DNA from 4 places in the Streptomyces sp. NPDC020299 genome. Region 2 is predicted to be linked to each of the others. Evidence: riboswitches for the same ligand, from Rfam matches in the RefSeq annotation. Region 2 holds a riboswitch; each other region holds the start of a gene.

Region 1 (4,206 bases), on a different contig from region 2:
GCGCTCCGGGTTGGTGACGAACAGGTCGTCGCCGACGATCTGGACCTTGTCGCCGAGCTTGTCGGTGATGACCTTCCAGCCGGCCCAGTCGTCCTCGAACAGCGGGTCCTCGATGGAGACGAGCGGGTAGGCCGCCACGAGCTCCTCGTAGTACTCCGTCATCTCGGCGGCGGAGCGGGACTTGCCCTCGAACTCGTACTTGCCGTCCTTGTAGAACTCGGACGCGGCGACGTCGAGCGCGAGCGCGATCTGCTCGCCCGGGATGTAGCCGGCCTGCTTGATGGCCTCGAGGATGAGGTCGAGGGCGGCGCGGTTGGACTCGAGGTTGGGGGCGAAGCCGCCCTCGTCGCCGAGGCCGGTGGACAGGCCCTTCGACTTCAGGACCTTCTTCAGGGTGTGGTAGACCTCGGCACCCCAGCGCAGCGCCTCGGAGAAGGACTCCGCGCCGATCGGGGCGATCATGAACTCCTGGATGTCCACGTTGGAGTCGGCGTGCGAGCCGCCGTTCAGGATGTTCATCATCGGCACCGGCAGCAGGTGCGCGTTCGGGCCGCCCAGGTAGCGGAAGAGGGGGAGGTCGCTGGCCTCGGAGGCGGCGTGGGCCACGGCGAGCGAGACGCCGAGGATGGCGTTGGCGCCGAGGGAGCCCTTGTTGTCGGTGGCGTCCAGGTCGAACATCGCCTGGTCGATCAGGCGCTGCTCGGTGGCGTCGTAGCCGACCAGCTCCGGGCCGATCTGCTCGATGACGGCGAGGACGGCCTTCTCGACGCCCTTGCCCAGGTAGCGGTTGGGGTCACCGTCGCGGAGCTCGATGGCCTCGAAGGCGCCCGTGGAGGCGCCGGACGGGACGGCGGCACGACCCGTGCTGCCGTCGTCGAGGCCGACCTCGACCTCGACCGTGGGATTGCCTCGGGAGTCCAGGATTTCCCGGGCTACGACGACGTCGATGGACGGCACGAGCATCTCCTTCTTGGATGTGACGCTGAAAGTGCGGGGCTGGTGTGCCTTGCGACTAGAGCCTAACCGTCCCGGGGCCATCGGCAGCCGACCGACCGCCTCGTGGACATGGCGACGGTACACATTGTTCCCCGTCGGAACAAAGGGCCGGAAGGGAAGAACCGGGGAAAAGACCGGGGAAAAGAAAAGACCCCGCCCCGGCGCGTACGGGGGAACACGCGCCGGAGCGGGGAGCCCCGTGGGGGACGGGGGGCGTGACCCTCACGGGGCCTCCATCATGGAGACCGCCGATATGAGGGCGCTGTGGTTCTGCTACCAGCCAGGTGTCACTTCAGGTGCAGCTGCTGGCCCGGGTAGATGACGTTGGCGTCGTCGATGATGTCCTTGTTCAGCTGGAACAGCTTCTGCCAGCCGCCGGCGACGTGGTGCTTCTCGGCGATCGAGCTGAGGGTGTCACCCTTGACGACCTTGTACTCGCCGTCGCCCTTCTCGACCTTCTTGCCGGTCGGGGTGGTGACGGTCTTCTTGGTGACGGTCTTCTCGGGGGCCTGGCGCTCCGTGGAGCGGTTGGCGGCCTGCTCGTCGGTCGAGCGGGTGCCGGCGCCGTTCGACGAGGAGCCGGCGGAGCTCGACGAGCTGCTGCTCGAACCGCTGTAGGTGGCGCCGGACAGACCCTTGCCGCAGACCGGCCAGGCACCCTTGCCCTGCGCGGCGAGGACCTTCTCGGCGACGGAGATCTGCTGGGACTTGGAGGCCTGGTTGGCCTGGGAGGCGTACTGCGTGCCGCCGTACGCGGCCCAGGTGGAGGCGGAGAACTGCAGACCGCCGTAGTAGCCGTTACCGGTGTTGATGGACCAGTTGCCGCCGGACTCGCACTGGGCGACCGCGTCCCACTCGGAGGCGGTGGCAGCGGAGGCGTTGCCGGCCGCCATCAGCGGGGCGGCGACGGCGGCACCGGTGACACCGGCGACAGCGATGGCGCGAACGGCCTTGGACGGACGACGGTGCTTGCCCTTGCCGGAAAACAGCATGGATCGATCCCCTCACCGACGCCTGCGAGGTGAGCTGTCGGGTTCGGGCCGGTTGAGTTGCCCGGCCGCACCTCGCGTGGTTCTCGTGCGAGGCGCGGCTTCACCCCTAGCCGTCCCCGGCGGTCTCTCGACCTCCGGGCCCGGCGCTTACCTTGGGTCCCCCGCTCCTGCCTACGGCGCTTGACGCGACGACTGTTCCCGGGCAGCCGCTGGCAGGATTCGGCGTTGCGGCGGCCGGGGCCCGCATTGGCGAGCGGTCATGACCGTAGACACGCGATCCGGTGAAATTCAAAGACGATCAGGGCTTCTGAGACTCATCCCACACTTTCACCAAACCGGACATCAAGCCCAAAACAGGGCGTCAACTCCCGCTACTTTGCACCCGTTTCGGCACTGAGTTCCAGGGTCTGACCGGGGGTGATGTTGTTCGGGTCGGTGCCGATGGCGTCCTTGTTGGCGGCGTAGAGCGCCCGCCATCCGCCGTCGAGGTCAAGGGAGTCGGCGATGGAGGCGAGGGTGTCACCGTCGCGCACGGTGTAGTCGCGTGCGGCGTGCCGGCCGGAGGCGCTGTCGGTGTGACTCTTTGTCACACTTTCGTCCGCACTGTCACCCCGATGACGGCCGCTGCTGCTCGCTCCGGTGTCCACAAGACTCCAAGAACCGCCGGTCTGCCATGAATCGTCCGATTCGGCGATCTCAGGGGACGCCGAGGACGAACCGTCGCTCCCCCCGGACTTCCCGGAGCCGGAAGATGCCGACTTGTCCGGCTTGGTGGAATCGTCCACACCCTTGGAGCCGGCGTCGGCACTCGAGCTCGGCGAGGGCGAGGCGTCCGACGAGGAGCCGGAATCGGACGACCCCGAATCCCCGGACGCCTTGGAGTCCTTGGACCCCTTGGAGTCCTTCGAATCGGAGGAACCAGACGAACCGGGTGAATTCGCGGAATTCGACGCGTTGGAGGAGTCGTCGGAGCCGGACGCCCCGGACCCCCCGACACCCGTGTCGACGTCCACCGAAGCGGAGTTCGACGTGAGGCCGGAGAGCAGGGCGCAGGTGGCCCAGTGCTTGGTGCCCTGGTCGTCGAGGATCTTCTCGGCGACCGCGATCTGCTGTGAGCGGCTGGCCTGGTCCGGGCTGGAGGCGTAGTCGAGGCCGCCGTACTTGTCCCAGTCGTCCTGGGACATCTGGAGGCCGCCGTAGTAGCCGTTACCCGTGTCGGCGCTCCACGAGCCGCCGCTCTCGCACTCGGCCACCTTGTCCCACGTGGTCCCGTCGGCCGCGTTGGCGGCGGATGCGCCGAGCAGCGGGATGGCGATGGCGGAGCCGGTCACTCCGGCCGCGACGAGGAGAGCCGGAGCCTGACGGGGGCGTCGGTGGCGACCGTTCCCGGAGAGCATGCGGAGACCTTTCGCAAGACAGCAGTGACCGGCGCGGCGGCTGCGGTGAGGCGCCGCGCTGACGAGTGAACGTATCGGCAGACGATCACTTGTCACAAGTTAATGCCGCGCAGATCACGTGAAGATCACAGAGTTGAACGCTGGTCACTTTTTTGTGAAGGCGCCGTCCGCCGCCCAGCTCACCAGCCGATTACCGGACGGGTGTGAACTCCACCGGCAAAGTACGCAGTCCACGCATGATGAGCCCCCCACGCCACCGCAAATCGGCTGGTTCCACCGCGAGTCGGAGGTCGGGTAGACGGGTGAGGAGGGTCGCGAGCGCGGTCTGGCCCTCCAGCCGGGCTAGCGGGGCGCCGAGGCAGTAGTGGATGCCGTGGCCGTAACCGAGGTGCTGATTGTCACGCCGTCCGAGGTCGAGGACGTCCGGGTCGGCGAACCTCTCGGGGTCCCGGTCCGCGGCGGCCAGTACGACGAGGACGGGGTCGCCGGGTGCGATGTCCTGCCCGCCGACGGTGAGCGGCCGGGTGGCGAACCGCCAGGTGGCGAGCTCCACCGGGCCGTCGTAGCGCAGGAGTTCCTCGACGCCCATCTCCAGCAGGTCCCGTTCGCCGCGCGCGAGGGAGTCCTGGAGCCGCTGCCGCTGCCCGGGGTGGGTGAGAAGGGCGTACGTGCCGTTGCCGATGAGATTGACCGTCGTCTCGAACCCCGCGAACAAAAGGATGAACGCCATGGCGGCGGCCTCGTTCTCGGTGAGGTGCTCGCCGTGGTCGGAGGCGCGGATGAGAGCGGAGATGAGGTCCTCTCCGGGAGCCGGTTCGGCC
Region 2 (4,206 bases):
TCGGTCAGGTCGGAGTCGAGCAGGTCGCACAGGGCGATGTCCTCGGCCAGCCCCAGCCGGGCCGCCCGCTCCCTGAGCCGCAGCACGGGCAGGGTCGGGATGCCCTCTCGCAGGTCGGTGCCCGGGGTCTTGCCGGACTCGTGGGAGTCGGAGGCGATGTCCAGCACGTCGTCGGCGAGCTGGAAGGCGACGCCGAGCCGCTCGCCGTACTGGGTGAGGACGTCCACGACCGTCTCGTCGGCCCCGGACATCATGGCGCCGAAGCGGCAGGAGACCGCCACCAGCGATCCGGTCTTGCCGCCGAGGACGTCCAGGTAGTGCTCGACCGGGTCGCGGCCGTCCTGCGGCCCCGCCGTTTCCAGGATCTGCCCGGTGACCAGCCGCTCGAACGCCAGGGCCTGTACCCGTACGGCCTCGGGGCCGAGGTCGGCGAGGATCTGGGAGGCGCGGGCGAAGAGGAAGTCGCCGGTGAGGACGGCGACGGAGTTGCCCCAGCGGGTGTTCGCGCTGTCCACTCCGCGGCGCACCGCGGCCTCGTCCATGACGTCGTCGTGGTAGAGCGTCGCGAGGTGGGTGAGCTCGACGACGACGGCCGAGGGCACGATCCCCGGCGCGTACGGGTCCCCGAACTGCGCCGCGAGCATCACGAGCAGCGGCCGGAACCGCTTCCCGCCCGCGCGCACGAGGTGCTGCGCGGCCTCGGTGATGAAGGGGACCTCACTCTTGGTGGCTTCGAGCAGTCCCTCCTCGACAGCCGCCATTCCGGCCTGGACATCGGCTTCCAGAGCCTGGTCCCGCACGCTAAGCCCGAACGGCCCGACGACGGTCACGAGGGGTCTCCTGTCTGCTGGTGCCTGCTGGCGATCACACGGTTTGTCGATAGGTCGCTGCCCTCACTCAAGTCAGCGTATCCGGTCAGCTTTCGATCACCGAGGGCGCCCACTGTTACAGGCCGGGCGCTATCGGATCACGCCCGTTATGTTTTCGATCGGTCGATAAGCACAGATATTTATCGACTTACACGGAAGTACGACATGACTGCGCCGCTTGGAGCAGTTGGCCTTCCACTCCCTCACCCGATGCGCTACCCGATGCGGCGCCCCTCATGTCCTATTTGCCGTAAATGCTATTCCGTGAATTGGGTCACTTCGGCCGATCGGGACACCCCACCGCCCGGCACCGGCACACCGCTTGCCGCCATTGGGCAGTTGAGGGTTGGCAGACGCAAAGGATCAAGCGCCTCATACGCCTCACAACAAGGTCAACTAGGACTTTATGTGAATCCGGCGCTTGTTCAGGACATGTGCTCTCGCATACGTTCCCGGCCGTCGGGCGGAACGCCGAATCCTGCCGCCGCCCGTCACACCCATCGACGAACTCATTCACGACGGCAGGAGCGGGGGACCCAGGTTTGCCGCCGGTACGGGCGACACCCGTCGTCCCGGAACGGCTAGGGGTGAAGCCGCACCGCCTTCGGGCGGCGCGGCCGGGCACCTCCCAGCCCGAACCCGACAGCTCACCTCGCAGGCGACGGAGAGGAACTCAGCCATGTCTGCTGCCGCTCAGCACCGTGCCCCCTTCGCCCGCCTCGCCCGCAAGCTCGCCGTCGCCGGTACCGGTGCCGCCGTGCTCGCCCTCCCGCTGATCGGCGCGACCAGCGCCTCCGCGGCCACCACCACGAGCGCCCCCAAGGCCGCCCCCGCGGCCGCCACCACGCTCCCGTACGCGAACAACCTCGACGGCTGGATCCGCGAGTCGCTCGCGATCATGGCGCAGAAGGGCATCCCGGGCTCGTACAACGGCATCTACCGCAACGTGATGCGCGAGTCGTCGGGCAACCCGGTGGCCATCAACCTCTGGGACTCCAACGCGGCCGCCGGTATCCCGTCCAAGGGCCTGCTCCAGGTCATCGACCCCACGTTCGCCAGCTACCACGTGGCCGGCACCTCGTACAACATCTACGACCCGGTCGCCAACATCACGGCCGCCTGCAACTACGCCGCCCACCGCTACGGCTCGATCGACAACGTGTTCGGCGCGTACTGACCGCTCCGCTCCCTTGAGGGAGCGAGCCCCGCTCAGGGAAAGAGTCTTTCGAGGACGACGGCGATGCCGTCGTCCTCGTTCGACAGAGTGATCTCGTCGGCCACCGCCTTCAGCTCGGGGTGGGCGCCGGCCATCGCCACACCGTGGGCGGCCCAGTCGAACATCGGGATGTCGTTGGGCATGTCCCCGAAGGCAAGGGCCCGTTCGGCGCTCAGCCCGAGGTGGTCGGCGGCCAGCGCCAGCCCGGTGGCCTTGTTGACGCCGCACGGCTGGAGCTCGACGGTCCCCGGCCCCGACATGGTGACCGTCGCCAGCGAACCCACGGCCGCGCGGGCCGTGGCGGCCAACTCGTCGTCGGACAGGGCGTGATGCCGCAGCAGGACCTTGCTGATCGGCTCGCACCACAGGTCGTCGCGCCGCCGGACCCGTACGGCGGGCAGTGTGGGGTGGGGCATCAGGTAGCCGGGTTCGACGAGGGTGAGCCCGTCCACCCCGTCCTGGTCGACGGCCGCGTACACCTCCCCCACCTCGGCCTCGATCTTGCCGAGCGCGGTCTCCGCCAGCTCCCGGTCCAGGGTGACCGACCACAGCAGGCGGTGGGCGCCGGCGTCGTACACCTGCGCGCCCTGTCCGCACACCGCGAGACCCGTGCAGCCGAGGTCGTCGAGCAGCGGCCGCACCCGCGGCGCCGGGCGCCCGGTCACCACGAGGTGCCGGGCACCCGCTCTCCCGGCCCTGGCGAGGGCGGCGCGGGAGCGGTCGGAGACGGTGTCGTCGCCTCGCAGGAGCGTTCCGTCGAGATCCGTCGCGACGAGCGAATACGCAGGGCAGGTCAGGGGGGAATATGCGGGGGGTGCGGCCATGATCAGAGAATACGGACACCGCACCCCCACGACTCACCGCTGTTTCCAGCCCCAAGTGGCGCCCGCGGGCTCCTTGATGGCGATTTGACGACGATGTCGAGACGTGTGACGAGACGTGCGTCGGGACGTGTGGCGCAGCCCGTCAGCCGTGTGCCGCCGCGAGGTGCTTGGCCAGACGCGGCGAGGCGAACTCGGTGCCGCAGACGAAGCGCATCACCGGGCCGTACGACGACGCCGCCGGAAGACCGGTGAAGTACAGCCCCGGGACGGAGGAGACGTATCCCGCACTCAGCCGGGGCGCGCCCCGGCTCACCGTGAGCCGGGTGCGCAGCTCATGGCCGAGGAAGTCCATGGCCGCGATGTCCACGCGGTAGCCGGTGGCCGCGATGACGTGGTCGGCGGGGAGCTGGTTGGCCTGCCCGGCGTGGGTGCGGACGGTGAGGACCGGGCTGCCGTCGAAGACGTCCGCGCCGGCCAGCCGCTCGATCTCCTCCACCCCGACCTTGCCCTCGAACCGGTCGCGCAGCCACCAGGCGCCGAGCGGGCCGAGGACGCGGCGGACCAGGTAGTGGCGGGTGCGGGCCGGGAGGTAGCGGTAGGGGTGCGGGTAGTAGCTCAGCGCCCAGAGGGACCAGGCGCGGCCGAAGGGCGACTCGGGGCGCAGCCTCGGCTGGTTCCAGGGCGGGGCCCCGAAGGCGACCCGGCCGCGGCCCCGCGACACCACCCGTACCCGGGCGCCGGCCTCCGCGGCCAGGGCCGCCGTCTCCAGCGCGGACTGGCCGGCGCCGACGACGATCAGTTCCTTGCCGGAGAACCGGGTCAGGTCGTGGTGCTGGGAGCTGTGGGAGACCGGGCCGGTGAGGCTGGGTCCGTCGGGCGCCGCCGACGCCAGCTCGGCCGGGAGGTGGGCCAGTCCGGACAGGCCGGTGGCGACCACCACCGCGCGCGCGGTGAACGACTCACCGGAGTCCAGTTTGAGTTCGAAGCCGCCGCCGGCGCCCCGGTCCACGGACACCACCCGCACCCGCTCCAGGTCGGGCAGCAGCCTCTGCTGGAACCACTCGCCGTAGGCGATGAAGGTCTCGACCGGGATGATGTCCTCGTCGGTGACCAGCCGGCGGACGCCCGCCGCGTCGCAGTAGTCGGCGAGCGCGTGGCCGGGCTGGGGGCAGTCGATGCTGGACGCCACCGGGGTCGACTTCAGGAGCATTCCGGCGGGCATGTGGTCGCGCCAGCTGACCATGGGATCGCCGAAGACGCGGACGGGGATGCCGCGGGCCCGCAGATGGGCCGCGGT
Region 3 (4,206 bases), on a different contig from region 2:
CTCGGCTTCGAGGACGACGCGGCTGCCTGAACATACCTGATGGTCGTGAGAGAAACCTGCTTCACGATCAGCGTAAACACGGTCTGACCTGCTGTGATATGTGGATCATTAGAGCGTACCCCCATCATAACGTTACGTACATCCTGTACATTTTTTACAGATGCCGATCCATCGGAGACGGCTCTGCCGTGAGGAGGGGTATGCCATGACCCGACCGTTCGCCCGCCACGTCCTGCCCGAGTTCACCGAGCGCACGAGCACCGGTCACCGCACGCTCGATCCGTACTCGAAGCTGCTGGAGGGGCGGATCGTCTTCCTCGGGACACCGGTCGACGACGCCTCGGCCAACGACGTCATGGCGCAGTTCATGCATCTGGAGCACGACGCCCCCGACCGGGACATCTCGCTGTACATCAACTCCCCCGGCGGCACGTTCAGCGCGATGACGGCGATCTACGACACCCTGCGGTACATCAGCTGCGACGTGCAGACGATCTGCCTGGGGCAGGCGGTGTCGTCCGCCGCGGTGCTGCTCGCGGCCGGTACGCCGGGCAAGCGGTTCGCGCTGCCGGGCGCGCGGCTGGTGCTCCGGCAGCCGGCGCTGCCCGAGCCGACGCAGGGTCAGCCGAGCGATCTGTTCATCCAGGCGGAGGAGCTGACCCGGATGCGCGGCCTGCTGGAGGGGATGCTCGTTCACCACACCGGCCGCACCCCGGACCAGGTCCACGCCGACCTCGAGCGGGACCTGATGCTGGACGCCCGGGGCGCGTTGGAGTACGGGCTGGTGGACGGAATCATCCCCAGCCGCAGGGCGTCGCACACCGCCGCTCCGGACGCGGGGTGAGCCGCCGATGCTGCCACCGGAACTGCCGCCGCTGCCGGCCCTGACCCGCGCCGAGGGCGAGTTGATCGACCGTTACCTGGACGTGGTCGACCTGCTGGGGCGTATCAACCCGGCGCAGCACGGTGACACCTACCGTGGACTGCGGGCCGCCCAGGCGCTGGTGCGCAAGGCGGTGGAACTGTGCGACGCGCTGACGCTGATGCACCAGCGGGGCGAGACGGAGCTGCACGCGGCCACCCTGGCCCGGGCGCTCAGGGTGCTGGACGGCGAGCGCCGTACCGCGCGCGTCACCGTGCCCCCGGACGGCGCCGGTTGACGCTTGCGGGCTCGGGTCTGAGTCGAAACGGCCCAAAAGACGTACCCACGTTCGGAGTAGCAGCGCATCCTTTTCCAGGGTCTCCGAAGTTGCGCGAACCGCCCGGGCGATGACCGCCGGGAGAGGCTTCTGCCCTGGTCGGAGGGTGCGCGGCTGTCCCGTCAGCGGCTCGAGCACACACCTGTCCACCCGAACGGGCGAGTGGTGAGTAACACCACAAATCCCTGGTTCCGTTGGGATTTTCAGACAGTTGTGGGCGAAGATCCCTGTCTGACGACAAGCCCCCGCCACAACGGCGGGGCGATCCGAGCGGACGCCGAGTCCTGCCGCCGCCCGGATGACCGGTCGACAGGAGTGGATCGGCAGGAGTGGAGGACCCGAGCAAGACGGGTCGCCGGAGCGGACATCCGTTCGCTTCCGAGCAGCCCTTGGGGTGAAGCCGCGGCAACGCGGCCGGGCAACTTCGCCAGCCCGAATCCGACAGGTCATCCTTCACAGGCGGCTGACGAAGGGTTGCGCATGACTGCGCTCAATCGTGTCCCGTCGCTCATGGTCCGGGCCGGTACGGCCTCGGCCTTCGCCATCGCCGCCGTCGGCGGCTCGATAGCGGTACCCGGTGTCGCCCCCGACGCCGCCGCCGCGACTCCGGCGACGAAGGCACTCCAGATCGCGGCGTCCAAGAAGGGCTCCCCGTACAAGTGGGGCGCCACCGGGCCGCGCAGGTTCGACTGCTCGGGGCTCACGCTGTACTCGTTCAAGAAGGCGGGCAAGACCCTGCCGCGGACGGCCGCCCAGCAGTACAACAAGACCCACCACATCTCGGCCGGCAACCGCAAGGCCGGAGACCTGGTCTTCTTCCATTCGGGGTCGAACGTCTACCACGTCGGCATCTACGCCGGAAAGGGGAAGATCTGGCACGCCCCCAAGACGGGCGACGTGGTGAAGCTGCAGAAGATCTGGACGCGGAGCGTCTGGTACGGCCGCGTCAGCTGACCGGCCGTCACGCCTCGCGCGGCTCCGGGTACAGGGCCACCCCGGAGCCGTGCTCGGCCGTGAGGCGCCCTCTCAGGGGCGGTGCGGGACCGGACAGCCCCGCACCGCCCCTAGGGCCTGTCTGACAATTCCCGCCTGCCCCGCGGCGTCTGGCACGCACTCCCCCACGCTCGGCTTCGCTCGCGCGGGGGGACCCCCATGCCGCGTTGCCGAACCACCCACGTGGCTCCGCCACGAGGGCGCTCCGGCGCCTTGCGATCGCACGCTCCCCCACGCTCGAACGCGCTCGCGCGGGGGGACCCCCATCGCCGCCGCGGGGCCCGCCCTTCGGGCGGACGACGGGAATTGTCAGACAGGCCCTAAGGCTCCTGCTGCCCCGTTGTCGTGACCGGCCGGGCCGGTACCGACCACGGCAGCTCGATGAGGACGGTCTTGCCCCCCTCGCGGGTGCGCCGCACCCTGAGCCGGCCGCCGCACTCGACAGTCAGCCAGCGGATGATGACCAGGCCGCGGCCGTTGTCCTGCTGCACGGCCGCGGGGAGTCTCCTCGGGAGACGGGGATGGCTGTCGGTGACACCGATGCGCAGGTGCTCGTCACGGTCGAGCGCGAGGTCCACCGTGAAGGTGGGTGACTGCCCGAAGGTGTGCTGCACGGCGTTGGTGGCGAGTTCGGAGACGATGAGCCGGACGGTGTCGGCCGTGTCGGTGTCCGACGGCAGGCCCCACTCCGCGAGGGTGCCCACGACATAGGTGCGGGCCGCGGCGACCGAGGCGGGATCGCTCGGCAGAGTGACGGATGCTTCCAGATGGTCTGCCATGGCGACGTCGCCCCTTTCCCACGGGACCGGAGTCCGACACGGAGCGGATGGTTCGAGTACGGTCCCGGACTGGTGCTTCATCGCCAGACTGCCATCAGCACGCCGGTCAGCGGGTGGGATCCACCAGGATATGCATATATCTGTCGCTCGAAGCGGTGAACTCTGCGACGGCAGACCGTATTCGAGCGGCACGTAAGGAGTAATGGCGAGTAAGGAGTGGCCCATGCAGAACGGTCCCGCGGTGCGCCGCCGGAAACTGGGCGACGAACTGCGCACGCTGCGCACCGGCGCGGGCCTCACCAGCGGTGAGGCCGCCCGTCTGGTGGGCTGGCACCAGTCGAAGGTGAGCCGGATCGAGACGGGCGCCAGCGGGGTGAAATCGGCCGATGTGCGGTTACTCCTGGACGCCTACGGGGTGACGGACCGCCAACTGCGTGAGTTGCTGATGGTGCTGGCGGGATCGGACGAAGGCGGCGGCCGGCACCACTGGTGGCACGCCTACCGGGGGGTGCTGCCACCCACCTACCGTGACTTCATCAGCCTGGAGTCGCAGGCGAGCGGGATGCGCACCCTGGAGACATCGGTGGTCCCTGGGCTGCTGCAGACGCCGGAGTACGCCCGTGCCGTCACCCGGGCGGCCGTGAGCGGGAGCCCCGACGACACCGACGACACCGAGGAGCGGCTGGACGCGCTGGTGGAGGTGCGGCTGGCCAGGCAGGACGTGCTGCGGTCGGATCCGCCGCTGGAGCTCAGCGCCGTCCTGGACGAGGGGGTGCTGCGGCGGGAGGTCGGCGGACCGGATGTGATGGCGCGGCAGCTTGAGCGGCTCGCCGAGGCGGCGCGTCTGCCGCAGGTGCGCCTCCAGGTGTTGCCCTTCTCCGCCGGGGCGCATATCGGTATCACCGGCCCTTTCGTTATCTTCTCATTTCCGCGCACTTCTGATCTGGACGTGGTTGTTCTCGACCACTTGACGAGTAGCCTCTACCTCGAGCGGAAAGAAGACCTCCGGGCCTACTCAGAGGCCTTCAACTCCCTTCAGGTCCAAGCCCTTTCACCCGAGGACTCGTTGGATTACATCGCCGGGACAATTGACGGCGCGTAAGGAGGCACCATGTCTGCACTGCCTCGGAACGTACCTTCCAGCACCGACCTGCACGACGTGGGGTGGCTGCGCAGCAGCTACAGCACCGGAGCGAACAACTGTGTGGAGACGGCGAGGCCGCACTCCGGTCCCT
Region 4 (4,206 bases), on a different contig from region 2:
GTGTCGTCAGGGCTGCCGGGGAACGGAAGGACGTGTCAGGGGTTGAGGCCCTTGCTGTGCAGCCACGCCATCGGGTCGATGCCGGTGGCCTGCCCGCCGGGGTGGACCTCGAGGTGCACGTGCGGGCCGGTGACGTTGCCGGTGGCGCCGACACGGCCGATGACCTCACCGGTGCCGACCTTCTGGCCGACCTTCACGTTGATCGAGGACTGGTGGCAGAACCACAGCTCGGTGCCGTCGTCGAGGGTGAGGATGGTGCGGTAGCCGTAGGCGCCGGCCCAGCCCGCCTCGGTGATCGTGCCGCTGTGGATGGCCTTGATGAGCGTGCCGGTCGGCGCCGCGAAGTCGAGGCCGGTGTGGTAGCCGGAGGACCACATGGCGCCGGGCTGGCCGAAGGTGCCGGTGATCGTGTACGAGGAGGTCGGCAGCGTGTACTGCTTGGCCAGCTTGGCGAGGCGGTCGGCCTCGGCCTGCTTCTTGGCGACGGCCTCCGCCTTGTCCTTGGCGGCGGTGGCCTGGGCCGCGGCTTCCTTCTCGGCCTTGGCGGCAGCGGCGGTGGACTGCTTCTCCGCGGCGGCCACGGCTGCGGCGGTCGCCTTGTTGTCGACCTGGCTCTTCTGCTGTTCGGCCTGCGCCATGATCCGGTTGCGCAGGGCCTCGCCGGCGTCGTGGCTGTCCTGGTCGCTGTCGGCGGTGGCCACGCCGACGTGGCTCAGGCCGGCCGCGGTGGCCTTGGCACCGCCCGCGTCGTCGCCCAGCAGGGAGCCGACGGAGGGCAGGTCGGGCATGGAGATGTGGACCGGCGGCTTGCCGGTGTTGGCGCTGGCCATGCCGCCCGCGCCGACGGCGGCTATCACGCCGACGCCCAGGACGGTGGAGCTGCGGGCGAGCCCGCCGCCGCGCTGCTTGCTGACGCGGTGCCGGCCGCGTACCGGGGTGAGGGACTCCTCGGTGGGGTTCCACTCCTCCCAGGGGCCCTCGTCGGTGCGGTACTCGCCGTAGCCGAAGGTGTCGGTGCGCTGGCTCGGCACGAACGGGGCTGTGGGGGCAGGCCGGTTGGACGCCACGCGGGCGTGCTCCTTCCTTCCGTAACGCCTACCGGGTTAGCTGACGGGTTCGGAGCGGGAAGGTCTCCTACGCGCGTATACCGGTCGTGAACCCAAGTTCACGACGGTGTTCGCGTGATTCACCCCAAGTGGTGGTTCCCCGGTTCCCTTGCGGGATTCGGCATGTGCGCACGGAGCCGTCGCGGGTGACGGCTGGGACGACCGCGCTGCGTTATCGAACGTTAATAGAGCTACCGGTCAGTTTCCAAGCCGTTCGGCTTGATCATTATGGTTTTCACAGGAGACCTTTTAGGCCATGACCGGCGAAAATCGGGCGAGTTGAGTCCGGCTCGAGGTGGTCGGGGCCCGGGAAAGCACTCAGGGCCGGAATCCATGTACTGGATTCCGGCCCTGAGTCTTCAGTAGCGGGGACAGGATTTGAACCTGCGACCTCTGGGTTATGAGCCCAGCGAGCTACCGAGCTGCTCCACCCCGCGTCGTTGTGTCACCAGTGTACGTCATCCGCGGGGCTGCTCGCACACACCTTTCCGACCAGGGCTTCCGGGCTCAGCCCGGCAGGTGCCGGTTCGGTGCCTGCGCCGCCTCCTCGTACTCCGGCAGCACGACCACGTCCACGCCCCCGGCGGCCAGCAGCCCGCTCCCGTCGGCGCCGGTGACGAACGTGTCCGGCTCCCGCCAGGCCGTGACCACCCGCCGTATCCCCGTGTCGAGGATCAGCCGGGCACACGGCGCCGGCCGGGAGGCCCGCCGGGCGCACGGTTCGAGGCTGCTGTACACCGTGGCGCCGGCCAGCCGGGGGTCGCCGGACCGGATCTTGGCCAGGGCCGCCTCCTCCGCGTGGACCACGGGATCGTCCCCTTCGCGTGAGTGGCCACGCGCGAGTTCCGTACCGTCGGCGGCCACCACCACCGCCCCGACACTGAACGCCGTCCCCGAGGGCGGGCACAGCGCGGCCAGCTCGCAGGCGATCCGCAGCCAGTGACGGTCGGCCGCGACGGCCGCCGGGCCGGTGCCGGGCGCGGTCGGCTCGTAGCGCATCAGGACGACGTCCTCGATGCGGCGCGTCTCCAGCAGCCGCAGCCGCCCGGCCTGGTAGCCCCCGGGACCGAAGAGACGCGGAGCGTGCGGGTCGCCCACGAAAAGGGGGGCCAGGACGAGCTGCAGCTCGTCGGCCAGGCCCTCCCGCAGCAGCTGGGTGTGGACGGTGCCGCCGCCCTCGACCATCAGGCGGCGCACCCCGCGCACCGCGTACAGGTGTTCGAGCAGGGCGGGCCAGTCGAGATCCTCGCCCAGTGGGACGACGTCGGCCGCGATGCCCAGGGCGCGGGCCCGCTCGGCGCCCTTGCCGGTCGTGTAGAGGACCTTCTCGCCACCGGTGTGCCAGAAGTTCGCGTCCGGGTCCAGGTCGCCGGAGCCGCTGACGGTGACCTTGAGGGGGTACTCCGCCCGTCCGGCGGCGAGCCGGGCCGCCCGCCGCTCGGCCGAGTTGACCAGCAGCCTCGGGTTGTCGGCGCGGATGGTGCCGGCGCCGACCAGGATCGCGTCGACGGACGCCCGTACCTCGTCGACCCGGTCGAAGTCGGCCGGGCTGGACAGCAGCAGCCGGTCGGGGCCGGTGTCGTCGAGGTACCCGTCGAGGGAGACGGCGGCGGACAGCAGGACGTACGGACGGGGCATCGACGCGCTCTCTTCGGGAGGCGGGCAACGGCGGATCCGGTGGCCGGGCGGACCCGGATCTTGGTTCAAGTTTGAAACAAACCTACACTGGTGGCATGACGACCCGCTGGCTCACCCCCGAGGAGCAGCGCGCATGGCGCGCCTACATGGCCGGCAGCCTCCTCCTGGAGGACGCGATCGACCGGCAGCTCCAGCAGGACACCGGTATGCCGCACCTGTACTACTCCATCCTGGCCAACCTCTCCGAGGCGCCGGAACACAGTCTGCGGATGACCGACCTCGCGGAGCAGGCGAAGATCACCCGGAGCCGGCTGACCTACGTCGTGACCCGGCTGGAGAAGGACGGCCTGGTACGGCGCGAGGGGTGCCCGTCCGACAAGCGGGGCAGCATCGCCGCGCTGACCGACGAGGGGATGGCCGTCCTGGAAGGTGCGGCACCGGGTCACGTGGCGACCGTACGCGCCTCCCTCTTCGACCGCCTCAGCCCCGAACAGGTACGGCAGCTGGAGGAGATCTTCGGCTCGGTCGCCGACGCACTCCAGGGCGAGGACGCGGGGTGCGCGCCGGACGACGTGCCGTGGCGGCGCCGGTCGCCGAAGTCCTGTTCGTGACCCTCGCACGAGATTCGGAAGTCCCTTGGTTCATTCCGTTGCTTCAAATTTAAAGCATGGGGTAGGGTTCCCGGCATCTGCTTCAAATCTGAAACTCCTGAACCCCGGAGACCCGCATGCCCGACACCCCCGCCGCCACCCCGCGCGCCCGCGTCCGGGTACCGCTGCGCTTCCACGACGGCTACAGCGTCGACGCCGAACTGGTCACCTTCCACGGCCTGACCGACGGCCAGGAGCACGTGGCCGTCGTCCTCGGCCGGCCCGCCCCCGGTACCGTCCCGCTGGTCCGCCTGCACTCCGAGTGCCTGACCGGGGACGTCTTCGGCTCGGCCCGCTGCGACTGCGGCCCCCAGCTGCGCGAGGCGGTCGAGCGCATCGCCGACCGCGGTGGCGTCCTGCTCTACCTCCGCCAGGAGGGCCGCGGCATCGGCCTCTACAACAAGCTCGACGCGTACGCCCTCCAGGACCAGGGCCTGGACACCTACGAGGCCAACGCCGCCCTGGGCCTCCCGGAGGACGCCCGCGACTACACGTCGGCCGGTCAGATGCTCCGTGCCCTCGGCATCGAGGAGCTGGACCTGCTCTCCAACAACCCCGACAAGGCCGACCAGCTGCGCGGCCTGGGCCTCGCCGTCCGCGACCGGGTGCCGACGGGGGTCTTCACCACCGCCCACAACGTGCGGTACCTGCGGGCGAAGGTGCTCCAGACCCAGCACACGCTGCCGCTCGCGGAGCTGACGGAACTCAGCGTGGGCTGAGCCGGGGCCCACGTCGTTCCCGGCCCGCGGGCCGTCGCCCCGGCAGCAGTGCCGCGGGCAGCAGGGCCAGGGCCAGCAGCCCCGCCGCGACCG

The links. Region 2 has a riboswitch for cyclic di-AMP ahead of ACH45E_RS36160 (transglycosylase SLT domain-containing protein). Riboswitches for the same ligand answer to the same signal wherever they lie in the genome.
Region 1: it holds a riboswitch for cyclic di-AMP, as region 2 does, so the genes downstream of both, ACH45E_RS20580 (transglycosylase family protein) here and ACH45E_RS36160 (transglycosylase SLT domain-containing protein) in region 2, are expected to answer to the same signal.
Region 3: it holds a riboswitch for cyclic di-AMP, as region 2 does, so the genes downstream of both, ACH45E_RS03410 (C40 family peptidase) here and ACH45E_RS36160 (transglycosylase SLT domain-containing protein) in region 2, are expected to answer to the same signal.
Region 4: it holds a riboswitch for cyclic di-AMP, as region 2 does, so the genes downstream of both, ACH45E_RS07900 (M23 family metallopeptidase) here and ACH45E_RS36160 (transglycosylase SLT domain-containing protein) in region 2, are expected to answer to the same signal.

Annotation. Positions count from the first base shown of each region.
Region 1 covers NZ_JBIRWL010000007.1:343,912-348,117, reverse strand. Annotated here, with positions in the region: gene eno (phosphopyruvate hydratase) at 1-963, opposite strand, end outside; gene ACH45E_RS20580 (transglycosylase family protein) at 1,284-1,988, opposite strand; cyclic di-AMP (ydaO/yuaA leader) riboswitch at 1,993-2,177, opposite strand; gene ACH45E_RS20575 (transglycosylase family protein) at 2,360-3,385, opposite strand; gene ACH45E_RS20570 (cytochrome P450) at 3,576-4,206, opposite strand, start outside.
Region 2 covers NZ_JBIRWL010000019.1:9,685-13,890, forward strand. Annotated here, with positions in the region: gene ACH45E_RS36155 (polyprenyl synthetase family protein) at 1-830, opposite strand, end outside; cyclic di-AMP (ydaO/yuaA leader) riboswitch at 1,361-1,543, shown strand; gene ACH45E_RS36160 (transglycosylase SLT domain-containing protein) at 1,549-2,046, shown strand; gene ACH45E_RS36165 (HAD family hydrolase) at 2,079-2,909, opposite strand; gene ACH45E_RS36170 (FAD-dependent oxidoreductase) at 3,052-4,206, opposite strand, start outside.
Region 3 covers NZ_JBIRWL010000001.1:723,648-727,853, forward strand. Annotated here, with positions in the region: gene ACH45E_RS03400 (ATP-dependent Clp protease proteolytic subunit) at 206-844, shown strand; gene ACH45E_RS03405 (hypothetical protein) at 852-1,160, shown strand; cyclic di-AMP (ydaO/yuaA leader) riboswitch at 1,465-1,676, shown strand; gene ACH45E_RS03410 (C40 family peptidase) at 1,680-2,153, shown strand; gene ACH45E_RS03415 (ATP-binding protein) at 2,513-2,971, opposite strand; gene ACH45E_RS03420 (helix-turn-helix transcriptional regulator) at 3,195-4,073, shown strand; gene ACH45E_RS03425 (DUF397 domain-containing protein) at 4,083-4,206, shown strand, end outside.
Region 4 covers NZ_JBIRWL010000003.1:21,524-25,729, forward strand. Annotated here, with positions in the region: gene ACH45E_RS07900 (M23 family metallopeptidase) at 36-1,067, opposite strand; cyclic di-AMP (ydaO/yuaA leader) riboswitch at 1,078-1,240, opposite strand; tRNA gene ACH45E_RS07905 (tRNA-Met) at 1,470-1,543, opposite strand; gene ACH45E_RS07910 (dihydrofolate reductase family protein) at 1,614-2,744, opposite strand; gene ACH45E_RS07915 (MarR family transcriptional regulator) at 2,840-3,355, shown strand; gene ribA (GTP cyclohydrolase II) at 3,472-4,113, shown strand; gene ACH45E_RS07925 (DHA2 family efflux MFS transporter permease subunit) at 4,100-4,206, opposite strand, start outside.